3 regions of the Macrococcus equipercicus genome follow, and region 2 is predicted to be linked to each of the others. Evidence: riboswitches for the same ligand, from Rfam matches in the RefSeq annotation. Region 2 holds a riboswitch; each other region holds the start of a gene.

Region 1 (5,719 bases), 260 kb from region 2:
CAGAACTGCGATAACCATATTGTCGGTATAGCAATGGGTGAGCAGGGTAAACTCAGCAGGATTGCCGGCGGGTCGTTTGGTTCTTCATTGACCTATGGTCATATCGGTGAAGAAGCGGCACCTGGTCAGCTGCATGTGAAACAGCTGAAATCATTGCTCGAAATCTATTAGCAGGCAATTACTTTATATGAGGAGTTTTTCTATGGAGTTAAAACAAGCGATCATCAATAGACGCAGCTATAAGAAATACGACCACGATACTACTGTAAGTGATACCGTTATCGAAGAAGCGGTCGCGCTCGCAGCTTATGCACCGAATCACGGGATGCGTGAACCATGGCGCGTCATCTGGATCAAGAAAGACAGGCTGGCTGAATTTGCGGCGCTGTTTGCGGACTTTGCCTTTAAAAATGAGCCTGAGAAGAAAGCGAAGCATATTGACACGCTCACTAAGTTAAGCGGCCTGCTTGTTATTGTCGGAAATTACGACCGCAGACAGAAGCAGTTTCTGGAAGATGTGCTGGCAGTCGGCGCATTTCTGCAGACCTTGTCACTTGTACTGCATGAAGCAGGAGTCGGCAGCTGCATTAAAACGCCCGGCGTGATCACGGCACCCGGCTTAAACGGCAGTCTTGATATCGCAGCAGATGAAATGATTTACGGCTTTGTTTATTTAACGGATACGGCTGACGAAGTTCCATTGAAGGAACGTAACAACAGCCGCCTGCTTACTGAATGGTAAAATTCATAAAAAAATTCCCGACAACTCGTCGGGAATTTTTTTATTTACGGATGTTTTCCTGAAGGAATGCTTTCACTTCTTCAGGTGTTTTTGTATTCGCTGAATGCAGGTGCGCTGTTTTTTTGCCGTTTTCAAAAATCAACAGGCTTGGAATGCCCATGACGTCATTTTCAGTCGCAGCTTCCGGCACTTGGTCACGATTAATCTTGTACCATGTAATATCGTGATATTCATCAACAATAGGGTCAATCCAGTTATCCATCTTCGCGCAGTCAGGGCACCAGTCCGCAAAAAATTTAACAATCATCTGTTCGTCCTGATTAATAATTTCCTCAAATTCTGCATACTGACTTATTGTTCTCATTGTAAAGCTCCTCTACTTATTTTATTATATTATATACCATTCTGTCCTAAAGGTTAAACGGTGTGCCTTTAATAAGTTAATTGTCGTCTTGAATAAATATTGATACTATTGAAATATAACTACAGATGGAGGTTCAATATGATTAAATTTTTCCAGATTCCTAACTGCTCGACATGTAAGAAAGCGGCTCAGTTTTTAACAGATAATGGTGTGAGTTATGAGCCGATCAATCTTAAAGAACATACGCCGACTACCGGGGAATTCACGCAGATCATCCAGCAGACAGGGGTAGACATCGATAAACTGTTTAATCGTCAGGGGACTAAGTTCCGTGAACTGAACTTAAAGGACAGACTAGCTCACCTGAGTCATGCAGAAAAGCTGGATCTTCTTGCATCTGACGGGATGCTCGTCAAACGACCGCTTGCTGTCAATGACGGTAAAATCACTTTAGGTTTTAAAGAAGCAGATTACCGCGATACATGGTTATAAAAAAGATTGAATAAAGATTTATGCTATGTCATTATTAATATATAAACTTAGAGGAGGGATTTTTGTGGCATCATTAGAAGGCTTAAAATTTTCCAAAGATCATGAATGGGTAAAAACTGAAGGAACTGTTAATACGATAGGGATTACTGATTTCGCACAATCAGAATTAGGGGATATCGTATTCGTCGAACTTCCGGAAGTAGGCGATGACATCACTGCAGGTCAGCCGTTTGGCAGCGTGGAATCTGTGAAGACAGTTTCTGAGTTATACGCTCCAATCAGCGGTAAAGTCGTTGAAGTGAACAGCGCTCTTGAGAACAGCCCGGAATTCGTCAATGAATCTCCTTACGACAATGCATGGATGGTTAAAGTTGAAGCATCTAACGAAGATGAATTCAATGAACTGTTAGACCAAGCGCAATATGATGAAATGATAAATGCATAAATGCTATAATTTCCTTGATAATACTGTTATCAGGGAATTTTTTTATAATCGCATATGAGAAGGTGATGAATGTGGCTGTGATGAGTAAAGTCATCGTTGTTGAAGGTAAATCCGACAAGAAGAAGTTGCAGGAAGTCTTATCTGAACCGGTACATATTATTTGCACGAACGGGACGATGGGGGTTTCTAAGCTCGACGCTATGCTTGAGGAGCTCATTGGCCATAAAGTCTATATTATGACTGATGCGGATAAAGCGGGCAAGACAATCCGCAGCTGGTTCAAGCGGCATTTAAGCGAAAGCCGGCATATATATATTGACCCGAAGTATTGCGAAGTAGGAAGGTGTCCTAACGATTATTTAGCAAAAGTGCTGATCAGGCACGAATTTGAAGTGAAAGATGGGAATGTAGCAAATGAGCATCAAGCAGTATTTGCCTGGCAGTCCGCCTGGTGAGACGTATATTATTTTCGGTTATACGCCGTTATGCGGTACATGCAAAGTTGCTGAACGTATGGTAGACGTACTAGCCGAACTGACGAAACTTCATGTTATTAAACAGGATGTGAACTATGTCCCGGCATTAGTACAGGATTATCAAGTGATGAGCGTACCGGTCCTGTTTGTCGTTAAAGCCGACGAAGTGGCCGCAACAGTCTTTAAATTTGAATCTGTGACAAATTTATATGAAATCGTTAATAAAGCATTGACGGAATAAAAATCATAGTCTATGATTAGAAAATAATTTAATAATGTAACTCTTATCAAGAGAGGTGGAGGGATGTGCCCTTTGAAGCCCGGCAACCGTCGTCAGACATGGTGCCAATTCACATAAAGCTTATGGCTTTAGAAGATGAGAGACGATATATTCACGCGTCTTTCTCTTAACATGGGAAAGACGCTTTATTCGTTTAAAGGAGGTAAGTAAGTGATTACACTGCAATCTGTTGTAAAGCAATTTGCAACGAAGAAAGGAACATTGACTGCTGTAGATAACGTTAATCTTCAGATTAGTGAAGGCGAGATATACGGTGTCATCGGATTTTCAGGTGCTGGTAAAAGTACTTTAATCCGAATGTTCAATGGACTTGAAAAACCTACAAGCGGCGATGTCATCGTCGGTGGCGACAATATTGCACAGCTTGGCATTAAAGACTTACGTAAAAAAAGGCAGAAAATCGGCATGATTTTCCAGCATTTTAATCTGCTCTGGTCACGGACTGTCTTTGACAATATCGCTTTCCCACTTGAAATCGCAGGTGTAGCTAAAGCAGAACGGGAACAAAGAGTGAATGAGTTAATCCGTATGGTCGGATTAACCGGCAGAGAGAAAGCATTTCCTTCTCAACTGTCTGGTGGCCAAAAACAGCGTGTCGGCATCGCCCGCGCCCTGGCTAATGACCCGACTGTCTTACTGTGTGACGAAGCGACAAGTGCCCTTGATCCACAGACGACCGATGAAATTTTAGAACTTCTTGTAGCTATTAATAAAAAAATAGGGCTGACCATCATTTTGATTACGCATGAAATGCATGTCATCCGCAAAATCTGTCATAAAGTCGCAGTGATGGAAAACGGCCGTGTCGTTGAAGAAGGACCTGTGCTCACGGTCTTTGGAAATCCGCAGTCAGCCGTGACGCAGCGTTTTGTCAAAGATGACCTGAAAGATGAGGAAGTAGAAACGTCAATCAATGAAATCTTTGAGTCCTACCCGACGGGAACAATCTTAAGATTGAAATTCATTGGTTCAACGACCGGACAGCCGATCATCTCGAAAATGATCCGCAAGTTCAATCTTGATATGAATGTGTTAGCTGGTCATGTCAGTCATACACAGAACGGTGCTGTCGGTCACTTGATTGTCCATGTTCCAGCACTTAACGAACGCACAGATGAGATGTTCAGAGAACTTGAACAGCATGGTGTGAAAGCGGAGGTGGAACGACATGGATAACAGCAGTATCGTACAGATTTTACAGGACATGTTCAGCTTCAAGAATGTGGTCTGGCCGGATGTCTGGACAGCAGTCTATGAGACGTTATTCATGACAATTGTTTCTACATTCTTCACGTTTTTCCTGGGTCTTATCATCGGAACCATTTTATTTCTGACTTCTAGAAGCAAGTCGAGCGGTGCACGCGCTGTCTACAGAATTACGGCGTTCTTAGTCAATCTGTTCCGGGCAGTACCATTCATCATTTTGATCATTCTGCTGATTCCGTTCACCAACATACTGATGCATACCATCAGCGGTGTGAAAGGAGCGCTGCCGGCTTTAATCATCGGTGCTGCACCATTCTATGCCCGCCTTGTTGAAATCGGCATGAAGGAAATTGATAAAGGCGTCATCGAAGCAGCAGAAGCAATGGGTGCTACACGCTGGACCTTGATCACTAAAGTGCTGCTGAGAGAGTCAATGCCGGCACTTGTGTCAGGAATTACAGTAACAGCAATCGCGCTGGTCGGTTCTACAGCAATCGCCGGTGTCATCGGTGCCGGCGGACTTGGTAACTTAGCTTATCTTGTCGGCTTCACCCGCAGTCAGAACGACGTCATTTTAGTAGCAACTGTTTTAATTCTTATCATTGTGTTTGCAATACAGTTTATCGGTGACACAATTACGAGACGCATCGATAAACGATAATAATAAAATATAAGGGAGATTTACAATGAAAAAATTATTAGCTTTCGTCATCACCGTTTTATTTGCAGTAGTTTTAACAGCATGTGGTTCATCTGACAGCAAAGATTCAAGCAGTGCTAAAGGCGACAAAACAATCACAGTCGGTGCATCACCTGCACCTCACGCTGAAATTTTAGAGCAGGCAAAACCCATCCTTAAAAAAGAAGGCTACACATTAAAAATTAAAACAATCAACGACTATACAACACCGAACCGTCTGTTATCTGAAGGCGACATCGATGCTAACTACTTCCAGCATACACCATACTTAGATACAGAGAAAAAATCTAAAGGCTACAAAATCGAGTCAGCAGGTAACGTTCACATCGAACCGATGGCTGTCTACTCTAAAAAATATAAATCTTTAGAAGATCTGCCAAAAGGCGCTACCGTGTTTGTCTCTAATAACCCTGCAGAAGAAGGACGCTTCTTATCATTCTTCACTAAAGCTGGATTAATCGAGCTTAAACCTGGTACAGATCCAATCCAAGCGACATTCAAAGATATTAAAACAAACAAAAAGAACATTCAGTTCAACAATAAGCAGGCAGCTGAATTCCTGGCTAAAACTTATCAAAACAACGAAGGCGATGCAGTTATCATTAATGCGAACGTGGCGTTAGCTAACAAAATCAATCCGGTTAAAGATTCTATCGTTATCGAAGACAAAAAATCTCCATACGCTAACTTGATTGCCGTACAACAAGGTCATAAAAACGATGCTAAAATTAAAGCATTAGTTAAAGCATTGCAATCACCACAAATCGTTAAATATATTAAAGATCACTATGATGGTGCAGTTATCCCTGCAAAATAATATGATTTAACTTGAACAGCCCTCTATCTTTTATAGATAGGGGGCTGTTCTTTTAACGATAATCCCATATGCTGCGTCATCAATCATTTTCAATAAAGTGCGTGTTATTCTCAATGACGTAAAAAATCTATATCAATTAATTTAATATAGGCGCTATTTACGTTATAATGATTACT
Region 2 (5,719 bases):
ACGATAATAATCAGCTGCAAATTCAAGGTCTATCAGCTTCACTTCACCGTCCAGTGACAGCTTGCCGAACACTGTCGTTATAATAGAAGAAAAGTCCGGAGTGACATTGGATTCCGGATAGCCGATAACGACTTCCAGTAAATTTTCTTCCAGTACTTTCTTCTCGATGACCTGACCTTTGAACCGTTCCAGATGGTCACGGTCTTCAGCCGTCAAATCCGTCCAGCTGCCCACTGTCAGTCCGATCGCCAGCTTCTCAGCGACTGCGTCAATCTTCGATTCAGGCTGCCTGATGTGGTAAGTTGCGTTGATGGTCATGTCGTAATCTCCTTCTTCTCAAATAGCTGAATGATCGTTTCTTTATTTGCTTTGATAATGCCATGTTCTGTCGCAATGCCGGTGATCAATGTATGCGGTGTGATGTCAAAGGCCGGATTATAGACGGGAACGTCAGGGATGCTGAGTGCCTGCTCATTGAACGTGGTCACTTCTACGCTCTGCCGTTCTTCAATCGGGATACGACTGCCGTCAGCGAGAGAAATATCAAACGACGGGGTCGGCGCAGCGACGTAAAACGGCACATTGTAGTAGTTCGCACAGATGGCGAGCGGCATCGTGCCGATTTTGTTCACTGTATCACCGTTAGCCGCAATGCGGTCACAGCCGACAATGACTGCATCAATCTTCCCCTGCTGCATGAGTGTCGCAGCTGTGGAGTCCGTGATAGTTGTCACATCGATGCCCGCCTGACTGAGTTCGTAGGCAGTGAGTGCACCCTGCAGTCTTGGTCTCGTCTCGTCAGAGTAAACTTTAATGTTCCAGCCGCGCTCATGTGCGAGATACATCGGCGCTGTCGCTGTACCGTATGCGGCTGTCGCCAGTGCACCGGGATTGCAGTGTGTGAGCAGGGTTACGCCGTCATGCAGCACTTCAAGCAGATGTTCACCGATGCGGCGGTTAATCTCCGCATCTTCTTTAAAAATGTCGTGAGCCGCCTGCTCCAGACGCTGAATCGTTTCTGCCGGATTGTCACTCACGAGCGGCTTCAGCCGGTTCAATGCCCACATTAAATTTACCGCAGTCGGCCGTGTATGCCAGAGGCGGTCAATGACATTCTCCATATAGTCCGTAAAGTGCGCGTCACCTGCAAACTGACGCGCTCCAATGACAGCACCGTATGCAGCTGTCATACCGATAGCGGGTGCACCGCGGACGATCATCTCTTCTATTGCCCGGGCAATCGTTTCGTAATCCGTGTAATCACGGTACACTGTCGCATGCGGCAGCTTCGTCTGATCGAGCAAAGTCAGCACGCCGTCGTTGTAGCTTAATGCATTGATGTTCATGCGACCTGCACCTCATAATCGTTATAAATGGAGAAGAGCGATGGATAGACTCTCGCTTCTTCTGGATACTGCACTAAAAATTTCGCGAACTTCAGCAGCTGCACTTCTTTCTGCAGACGGACGTCAGCAGAAAGTGATGTGATGTCACTGACTTTTGCGAGACCGACGATGCGTCTGATGATTTCCAGGCCTGCGATGACGTGTGCATCCCGTTCTATTTCTCTTATGTAACTTGCAAACACTTTCTCCTGCTTCAGTGAGACGTCACGCGTTTTATCTTTCAGAAGTTTGAGCGCACGACTTTTGAAATAGGCCTGCACTTCATTGATGACTGTCTCGATATAATGCGCCTGCGTTAAATCATGCTGTGCTTCGGCATGTGCATAGGCGAAGAAGAGGTGCGCAATGACATTGCCGACATCATAACCCGCCGGCCCGAAGAAGCCGAACTCCGGATCGATGACTTTTGTGCTGTCGCGATTTACAAACACTGACCCTGTATGCAGGTCGCCGTGGATCAGCGCTTCTGCTTTGTTCATAAACTTCAGCTTCGCCTGCGCCACTGCGACTTTCAGTTCTTCGTCGTCGTACAGCAATGACTGAACAAACGGCGCAAGCGTCTCGGACACTTCGTTACGGTGATTGTTATCATAGAACGGCTCTGTATAGACGAGGTCTTCTGATATTTCGCATAGTTCCGGGTTGATCATCTCCTGCTGCAGTGCTTTCTTTTCTTTCGGGTGAAGGACAAAGTCTGATGTATTAATCAATGTCTCTGCAAGGTAGCGTCCTAAGTCTTCCCCGAGGTTCGGAAATGAATCGCCGGTGTTCAGCGCACTGCGCAGTATTTTATGGTCGGCTAAGTCCTCCATAATGACGCATTTCATCGTCTCGTCTACTAAATAGACGGTCGGCGTTAAATCCGGCACGAATGAACCGTGAACTTCCAGCAGCTTCCCTTCGCGTATCGTGCGGTCGGTCGACAGTACAAATTCATCCGAAATACGTGCTGTACGGCCGGAATGTTTGACGATGACGGACTGCCCTTTACTGTCTTCAACACGGAAGACGTAGTTCAAATTACCGTCACCGATTTCCGTCGCAATGAGCTCGTCGCTACCGAAAAATTCGGTTTTATGGCGCACATAAGCTTTGACCGCTTCCTCATCCATTAGAAAATACTCTTCAAACTGACTCATTTCTTCACCTCATCTATTTTTTTGCAACAAAAAAAGACGTTTTCCCTGTCTCACAGAAAAACGTCGCCTTTAGTATCTCTACTTATCTTTCAGTACATGCGTACTGTAGGATTTGGCACCTTGTCCGTGTCGGCAGGTTGCTGGACTTCATCGGGCCTATCCCTCAGTCACTCTTGATAAGTTATTTAATTGGTTGATAGATAGAATCTTACAGCATAGTGAAAATTCCGTCAATTGCTTTTTTTCAGAAAGCTATAAATATTATGATTAAATATAGCCGTAATAGCAGCGAGTCACATTCGGCACCTTCACTTTTCCGTCTTCAGCAAACTCATGAAACATCTTAGTGAGTGCCTGCTCGAAAGCCGGATAATTCTCGTGGGAAGGCTCTAAAGAATAGCTTGCCGAGACACAGCGGCCGACAAATTTCTTCAGCGTGTAATCAAGCGGATAGTCAAATTCAAACAGTTCAAAGTCACCTTCAAAGAAATCGCTGATGACTCCTTCTCCGCTGTCTTCACCCCCGCTGAATCCCTTGAAATCCGGGCAATGCTGCTTGAACACAGCATGCGTCTTCTTATTGATTGGTGCTTCTTCTATACGCGAGTTCCAGATGAGACAGACCGGACCATTGCCTGCTAAAATACGCTGACATTCTTTTTTGAAGTGATGTACTTCAAACCAATGGAACGACTGAGCCGCCGTAATCATATCGACGCTGTTGTCGTCAAGCTCTGTGTGCTCCGCAGGGCGCTCGCTGATGGACAGCTGACCGCACATCAGACCATCTCTCAGTTCATTGGCCATCGCCTGGTTCGGTTCAATCGCAATGACATGACAGCCGAGGTCGAGCAGCTTCTCCGTGAACTTCCCGGTGCCCGCTCCGATATCCGCGATAACCGTCTGTTCAGTGATTATAAACCGGTCTTTCATAAAGGCAAGCAGCGCATCTGGATAAGACGGTCTGCCCAGTTCGTATATTTCTGCTTTATTAGTAAACAGTTCGGTGTTATCCACATCTGTAACCCCCTGACGCTAAATAAAACGCTGTGTAAAATGTCCCTTCCCTTGTTCCATGTCTATCATACCATACGCCCCGTTAATGATCGTCATCTGCGGCGGCTTATGGCCGAAATCCACATCGTAAAGCACAGGAACATTTAACGTTGTCGCCATCTCCCGGTAAACGTCCTCATACTGATAGCTCTCTTTTATTTTCGGTTTGCCGACCCGGCTGAAGATGATACCGGCGCAGTCTTTAAACCAGCCGGCATACATCATCTGGACAAGTGACCGTTTGAAATCGACTGTGTCGAGCTCGCTGTCATCGATATACCATACAATGGATTCATTATTAGTATGATTCTTCTTGAATGCTTCAATATCGCCGTATTCCGTGCCGATAAGATGGCGGAAGCAGTCGATACAGCCGCCGAGCATTCTTCCCTCCATATGCATGCCTGACACTTTCTCACCTGCTGCATCGAAGCCTTTCCATTCCGTCTGTTCAGACAGCTTAAAGACCATGGACGTCGGATTTTCATGATCCCATTCTTCCTGATATAGTTTGGATGACACCTGCTCGACCGAGTCGCCGGATTTCGTATTTAATACTTGCAGCCACTTCGCCGTCACTTCATCCATCGCTTCACCGCGCAGGTCGACGATATTCGCCATATGGGCTGTCGCAATGCCTGTCTTCAGCGTAATCGGCAGCATGACGGTTGAAATATCTGAGTAGCCGGTCAGCCATTTGGGCTTCAGCTTGCTGAAATCAAGATGTTCCAGCATCTCCACCGCAAGATGACCACCCCACGGCGGCATGATGATGTCCACTTCATCGTCGTTCATCATCGCTATCAAACCTTCAGCCCGCTCTTCACCGGAACAGGCCCGCGCATTCTCCTGCCCCCATATCTCCGCTTTCTTCTTAATCTTGAAACCACGCTCTTCCATCCGTGCAAATGTATTTTTAAACAATGTTTCTGTCTCGCGGTAGATGCCGTTTGAGACCGGTGTCACACCGATCACATAATCCGGCTTCATTTCAGGGTATTTCATCGTCATCATCCTTTTTATCATAATCGATCCTGAATCATGCCAATAGCACTTAAGTATGAATAACTGACGACCGGGCCGATAAACTTGAAGCCGCGCTTTTTCAGGTCCCTGCTCACCGCTTCAGAGAGTTCATCCTTCACCGGGACATCTGCTTCCCGTTCGTAATAGCGGACGACAGGCTCGTCTACAAACGCCCATATATAGTCTGAGAAAGAGCCGAATTCCTGCTGCACTTTCTGAAAGGCCCGCGCATTGGTCACGACGCTTTCAACTTTTGCCCGGTGCTTAATCATATCCGGTATGTCCAGAATCGTATTAAGTGTATTATCATCATATTTCACTATTTCAGCGACCTCAAACCCACTAAATGCAATTTGCATCGTTTTTCTTTTCTTCAGCACCGTCAGCCATGACAAACCGGCCTGAAATCCTTCTAGAATCAGCAGCTCAAATAACAGCCGGTCAGCAAAGACCGGCCTCCCCCATTCCGTGTCGTAATATTCGGTCAGCAAAGGATGTGCATCTGCCCAGCTGAAACGTGTCATAAATTCACCTGTTTTCTTCAGAATTTTCCAGTGCTTCACTCAGCAGCTGGAATGCAAGCAGCAGCATAACAACAAAACAGAGCGGAACAACAAATGTCCACCATGAACTATATAACTCTCTCATATGATAGCCGAGCAGAGAGGACAGCTCTCTGACAGCTGGTTTTGTCGGTGGAGAAGGACAACCCGGTCCAAAGCAGACGTCCGTCCCGCCAAAAAATATCGCTAAAAATGAAATGTGAGCCATGACCATAATAGATTGATAAACCAGCCGCGTAAAGATAATCAGCAGCCGTGATTTAATATTCGGTAATACATGATGCCACAGTAGTCTTATCTTCCCTGCGCCGAGGACAAAAGCTGAATCAATGAAATCGCGTTTCAACAGTTGCCTGATTTCATCTCGAATCACGATTAACGTTGTCGGCAGCAGCACAAGTGCCAGCACGACTGTTGTATAAATTACGCGTGTAGTTCTACTGTACACAAAACCATCCAGTGTCTCGACGACTACCGGCTCAAGCAGAATATAAGCAATAATTGCCTGGGGAATAAAGTAATAGGATGT
Region 3 (5,719 bases), 230 kb from region 2:
GATTACAGTACTCAGTGGATTTCTTGGCGCCGGTAAGACCACTTTATTGAATCATATACTGACGAACACTCAAAACAAGAAAATTGGTGTTATTGTCAATGATATGAGTGAAGTAAATATTGATGCTGATTTAGTCGATATGAGGCGGACAGACGAAAAGATGATTCAACTGCAGAACGGCTGTATATGCTGCACACTCCGTGAGGATTTGATGATAGAAATTAACAACCTTGTTGCCCGGTCAGAGCTTGATTACATCGTTATTGAATCAACTGGAATATCCGAGCCTGTTCCCGTTGCTCAAACATTGACATTAAACGATGAAGTGCTCGGCATTAATCTTGCTGAACAGACGCGTCTTGATACGATGGTGACAGTAGTAGATGCCAACCGATTCTGGACTGATTACGAAGCGGGCGAGTCACTGCTTGATAGAAAGCTCGCAGCTGACGAGTATGATACACGTGAGATCATCGACTTATTGATAGACCAGATTGAGTTTGCTGATGTTATTCTGCTTAATAAAGCAGATCTTGTCAGCGCTGAAGATGTCGGTGAGCTTAAAGCACTATTAAAACAGCTGAATCCTGAAGCTAAAGTTTATGAAACAGCTTATTCAACGATCGACCTTGATTTAATATTGAATACAGGACTATTTGACTTCGATAAAGCGAGTCAAAGTGCCGGCTGGATTAAAGAGCTGAATGAAGAGCACATACCAGAAACAGAAGAATACGGTATCGCCTCATTTGTGTACAAAAGAAAACGTCCATTTCACGCAGAACGCTTTATGGACTGGCTGATGAATTTTCCTGCTGATATCGTCAGATCAAAAGGATTTTACTGGCTCGCCACGCGTCATGACACGTGCGGTCTGTTATCTCAAGCCGGCAATTCCCTGCAGATACAAGGTGCAGGCGAATGGGTCGCAGCGGGTTCCCCGGAAGATATTAACAGCGCACTCGCTATGGATCCAACGTTACAATCTCGCTGGGACAGCACGTACGGAGACCGTCAGACAGAGCTTGTCTTCATCGGAATTGATATGGATCAGGAAGAGATTACTCGTACGCTTGACGCTGCGTTACTGACTGATGAAGAGATGACGATGGACTGGACTGCCATGAAGGATCCACTGCCGCCTTATACCGAAGTCGAGCAGCCGGACACTATATTATCATAAGGAGGAACAATCATGAGAGTTAATGTGACACTCGCATGCACAGAATGCGGAGACCGTAACTATATCACCAAGAAAAACAAAAGAAATAATCCTGAACGTATCGAACTGATGAAATACTGCCCACGACTGAAGAAGCATACACTGCATAGAGAAACTAAATAAAACGAAAATCTTGATGAACTATCATCAAGATTTTCTTTTTTTACACTCATTATAAATGTTTGACGATATGAGGCATATCCCACGGTGTAATAATACCGATGATATCCTCTTTTTTTGTGAGTCTGCCGAGCGGCGTAATAAGCACGACAAGGTTAGAATGCCCTCTTTCATTAATGCGCTGCAGCATTTTCTTCTCCACTTCATAAAGCGGCAAGTTATTCTTGACGATGATATAAGACGAAAACTCCTCATCTTTATCAAGTACATCCGCGATTTTGACTTCTGACAAGTCGACGATTTCATCGACAATGACAATCGACAGCCAGTTAGTGATCCCGTTGTCAGACAAGATCCCTTTAAACTCCCTGTCTTCAAAGACAGGATATTGAGTCACCTGATATTTCTTCACGAGGCTGAGGGCATCTGTCAGTGAATCATTGCAATCAAGCGTCATGACCTGCTTCTTGAAGATTGAGACAGTTTCCGGCTTTTCGAGCTTGATTCTTATCGCTTTTAGTTCTTTGATGAATTCGTTGGATGGCTCAGCAAAATTATAAGCTTCTGTTTGATTATGCACTAATAAATTGCGCAGCTCTCTTGCCACGTCTATTTGATTCTTATATCGCCTAATCACAGAATGCGTCTCTTTCATCTCATGGAACAATGAACCGAAGTCGTCTTCTTTCCCGGTGATTTTCTGCATAGCTTTATGAAGTGAATTAAATTCAGCGATAAACTGGTTAAAATTATTCATGGGCAGCTCCTTTAATCAATGTTATTGGTTAGTATAACATTGACTTACGTACTGCTTTTTCTTATTATTTCTCTGCCTGTTGATTGTCGTTTCAAGTGCCTGTTGTAAATCAAGGATAAGTTCTTCTGCGTTCTCCAGCCCGACTGATAGTCTGAACAAGCCTTGTGTGATGCCCCGCTGTCTTCTGACGAGTTCCGGTATAGCAGCATGACTCATCGTCGCAGGATGGGACAATATTGTTTCTACGCCACCCAGACTGACTGAGACAAGCAGTAGTGTAACGTTATCCACAAACGTTTGAGCTTGCGTCTCATCTGCCAGCCTAAAGCCAATGACTGCCCCGCCGTTTACTGCTTGTTTCACGTGAATATCACTGTCTGCTGGATAGTAAACAGTCGCTACAGCAGGATGCTGCTTCAGGAAACGGCATACTTTCTCAGCGTTAGTCACGCTTTGATTAAATCGTACTGCCAATGTCTTCAAATTTTTCGTCAATGTCCATGCATCATAGACACCGAGTCCCGAGCCTGTGCCGTTCTGGATGAGATAAATGTCCTCAGCAAGCTTCGGACAGTTGACGATGACTGCTCCTGCGATAAGGTCGCTATGACCGCTTAGAAACTTGGTCGCCGAATGAATGACAATATCTGCCCCGTGCTTAAACGGCGACTGCCCGAGTGGTGTCATAAACGTATTATCGACTGCCAGCAGCACATCATTGTCCTTGGCAATTTGGCTGACTCCTGAAATATCAGTGACTTTGAACAGTGGATTAGACGGTGTTTCCACATAAATCAGCTGTGTATTAGGCTGCACTGCCCGAGCAATTGCTCCTAAATCTGTCTGATCTACCGTTGTGAAGTCAATGCCGAAACGCCTGAAGATGCGTTCCGTCAATCGATAAGTCCCGCCGTATACATCGTCCGGCAGAATGACATGGTCGCCGGCCTTCAATGTCATAAAGACAGCAGTAATGGCAGCAATCCCTGAACTAAAGGCAAAACCGTGGTTACCGCCTTCTAAGTTAGCAAGTTTCTCTTCCAGCAGACTGCGGTTCGGATTACCGCTTCGTGCGTAATCATAGTCAGCAGCACCACCCAGTACTTCCTGGTGATAAGTCGAAGAGTAATAGAGCGGCTGATTGGCTGACGTATAGTCTTTGCCTCTCGGACTATCGAGTATCAACGATGTTTCCTGTGAGTAACTCATCATACCGCCTCCTTGACTGCTGCATGTTTTAGCGCCTGGATAATGTCTTGTTCAATATCATTGTAATCTTCGATACCTACAGAGATTCTGATTAACTGCTCATCAATCCCACGCTTCTGCTTTTCTTCCTCGGGCATATCGACATGCGTCTGTGTATAAGGGAACGTAATGAACGTTTCAGTACCGCCGAGGCTCTCAGCGAAAATACAGACTTTCAACTGTTCAAGAAACGGGCCGACTTTATAATTGTTGTTCAGCCTTAAGCTCAGCATCCCACTCTCGCCCGCGTACAATACTTCCTGAACAGCTTCGTGACTTTCGAACGCTTGCGCCAGACGCCGGGCATTATCGCTGGAACGTTCGATTCTCAAGTGCAGTGTCTTTAAGCCGCGGAGCAGCAAATAGCTGTCAAACGGTGATAGTGTGGCACCGATCATATTATGGAACTGACCGAGCTGTTCGCCTAACGTCTCATCATTGACTGTCACGACACCTGCCAGCACGTCATTGTGGCCGCTGATATATTTCGTCGCTGAATGGAGGACAATATCTGCGCCATCTTTCAGCGGTGTAGATAAGTAAGGCGTTAAAAATGTGTTATCAATAATCGTCAGTAGATGACGTTCACTTGCTATGGCATAGAGAGGAGTTAAATCGACAGCAGTCATCAGCGGGTTGGAGATCGGTTCGATGAAAAATGCGCGGGTATTGTCAGTAATTGAGTTCGTCACTTCTTCAATATTGTTGAAATCGATATATTTAAAACAGACGCCGTACTGCTCTGCGTAGTAATCAAACAATCTGAATGTCCCACCGTATAAATCAAATGATACAAGAATTTCATCAGCAGGTTTGAACAGATTACAGACAAGCTGGATGGCAGCCATACCGCTTGCTGTGGCAAATGAATATTTCCCGCCCTCAAGACGAGCGAACACCTCTTCGAAATGAGAACGCGTCGGATTCTTCGTCCGTGTGTAATCAAATCCAGTTGACTCACCCAGCTTGGCATGAGCATAAGCTGTCGCCAAGTAAATAGGATTAGACGTCGCCCCTGTCACATCATCTGTTCGCGAAATTTGTGCTAACGCTGTTTTCATAGTAACTCCTCCTTAAAATAAAAAAATACCCCTCTGAAAAAGAGGAGTACATTGTATCAACTCATATTCCAGGATTCACCTGTTGGATTTAGCACCGTGCATCAGCCGGTTGCTGAGACTTCAAAGGGCCAATTCCCTCCATCTCTCTGTATAAGTTATTAAATTTTATGAAAGTGTATCATTATTTTGAATAGTAATTCAATAGTACTGGTTAATTTAATCTTTAACACTCTATCAATTATTCATTTCATACTAAAATGTTAAAAATACTATACATTATGTTAGAAATACTATACATTAGTTGTAAGGAGTGAATCATTTGAAGTTAACGTCTCGTTTAAAGGAATATAGGGCAAGAGAAAGAATTAGTCAGTCAGAACTGGCTAATAGAGTGAATGTCACACGCCAGACAATAGGTTTTATTGAGAAAGGAACATTTTCCCCCTCAATTACATTAGTACTAAAAATTTGCCACGAATTTGATTGCAGAGTTGAAGATTTATTTACATTGGAGGATGAGTCAAATGAATGAAAATAAAATTCGATTTTATTACCCGCTGGTTCAATTTGTAAGTATTTTATTCCTCGCACTACTAATTATTCCTATTTCTTTAGTAACAGAGTTTAATATCAATGATCAAGAAACGCTTTTTTCAATCAATGTTGACTTCTTTAAGTATGGCATTGATTTTAGTGTCATCATGCTTATTGCACTTGTGTTAAATTTAATATTTCTCATAGTGATGATTTACTATTTCATTAAAATCAAGAAGCAGCACAAACATTTAAATCTACTTAATAATATATTTCCAGAAATCAATGACAATGATGAAGGATTATCTTTCGTTACGTACCAATCGCTGAAAGCTGTCTATAGCTTTATCGGCTTAGCGTTACCTATTATGGTCGGCATTATATTATTTCTACCTGATAATTTTGTAACAAAGTCACTGTTTCTTACATTACTGATGTTTATTGCGGCGGCATCTTACTTCATTTATTTTTTAAAAACAAGGCAACTGCTAAAATGATTTTATTATCATTCAGCAAATAAAAAAGATGAGATTAAATCTCATCTTTTTTATGTTATTTAACCGGTATCCACATTTCAGCTGTATAGTCAGCTGCTGTGACATTACCGAAAGGATAGTATTCAAATTCTGGAGCATTTCTTAAGTCATGCTGGGAAGCAGGTATAATGACTTCATAAGCTTCATTAGTGACACGCTGAATTTCACGCGAAACGGGGCGTCCTGCCTCAAATACTATATATTTACCTGCCGGGATGTTATGAGAAGCCCATTCTGACGT

The links. Region 2 has a riboswitch for S-adenosylmethionine ahead of mtnK (S-methyl-5-thioribose kinase). Riboswitches for the same ligand answer to the same signal wherever they lie in the genome.
Region 1: linked by a shared signal. The riboswitch ahead of KFV11_RS03140 (methionine ABC transporter ATP-binding protein) and the one ahead of mtnK (S-methyl-5-thioribose kinase) in region 2 are both predicted to bind S-adenosylmethionine.
Region 3: linked by a shared signal. The riboswitch ahead of KFV11_RS00515 (PLP-dependent transferase) and the one ahead of mtnK (S-methyl-5-thioribose kinase) in region 2 are both predicted to bind S-adenosylmethionine.

Annotation. Positions count from the first base shown of each region.
Region 1 covers NZ_CP073809.1:593,278-598,996, forward strand. Annotated here, with positions in the region: gene aroD (type I 3-dehydroquinate dehydratase) at 1-171, shown strand, start outside; gene KFV11_RS03110 (nitroreductase family protein) at 203-742, shown strand; gene KFV11_RS03115 (thioredoxin family protein) at 783-1,106, opposite strand; gene KFV11_RS03120 (Spx/MgsR family RNA polymerase-binding regulatory protein) at 1,245-1,598, shown strand; gene gcvH (glycine cleavage system protein GcvH) at 1,624-2,043, shown strand; gene KFV11_RS03130 (toprim domain-containing protein) at 2,115-2,498, shown strand; gene KFV11_RS03135 (thioredoxin family protein) at 2,458-2,760, shown strand; SAM riboswitch class I at 2,801-2,902, shown strand; gene KFV11_RS03140 (methionine ABC transporter ATP-binding protein) at 2,971-3,996, shown strand; gene KFV11_RS03145 (methionine ABC transporter permease) at 3,989-4,687, shown strand; gene KFV11_RS03150 (MetQ/NlpA family ABC transporter substrate-binding protein) at 4,713-5,543, shown strand.
Region 2 covers NZ_CP073809.1:328,338-334,056, reverse strand. Annotated here, with positions in the region: gene KFV11_RS01830 (2,3-diketo-5-methylthiopentyl-1-phosphate enolase) at 1-318, opposite strand, end outside; gene mtnA (S-methyl-5-thioribose-1-phosphate isomerase) at 315-1,346, opposite strand; gene mtnK (S-methyl-5-thioribose kinase) at 1,343-2,545, opposite strand; SAM riboswitch class I at 2,625-2,728, opposite strand; gene KFV11_RS01815 (class I SAM-dependent methyltransferase) at 2,813-3,562, opposite strand; gene KFV11_RS01810 (S66 family peptidase) at 3,581-4,606, opposite strand; gene KFV11_RS01805 (DNA-3-methyladenine glycosylase I) at 4,624-5,190, opposite strand; gene KFV11_RS01800 (ABC transporter permease) at 5,156-5,719, opposite strand, start outside.
Region 3 covers NZ_CP073809.1:98,289-104,007, reverse strand. Annotated here, with positions in the region: gene KFV11_RS00535 (GTP-binding protein) at 1-1,183, shown strand, start outside; gene rpmG (50S ribosomal protein L33) at 1,196-1,345, shown strand; gene KFV11_RS00525 (CBS domain-containing protein) at 1,395-2,099, opposite strand; gene metC (cystathionine beta-lyase MetC) at 2,121-3,308, opposite strand; gene KFV11_RS00515 (PLP-dependent transferase) at 3,308-4,408, opposite strand; SAM riboswitch class I at 4,467-4,565, opposite strand; gene KFV11_RS00510 (helix-turn-helix transcriptional regulator) at 4,728-4,940, shown strand; gene KFV11_RS00505 (hypothetical protein) at 4,933-5,439, shown strand; gene KFV11_RS00500 (GyrI-like domain-containing protein) at 5,495-5,719, opposite strand, start outside.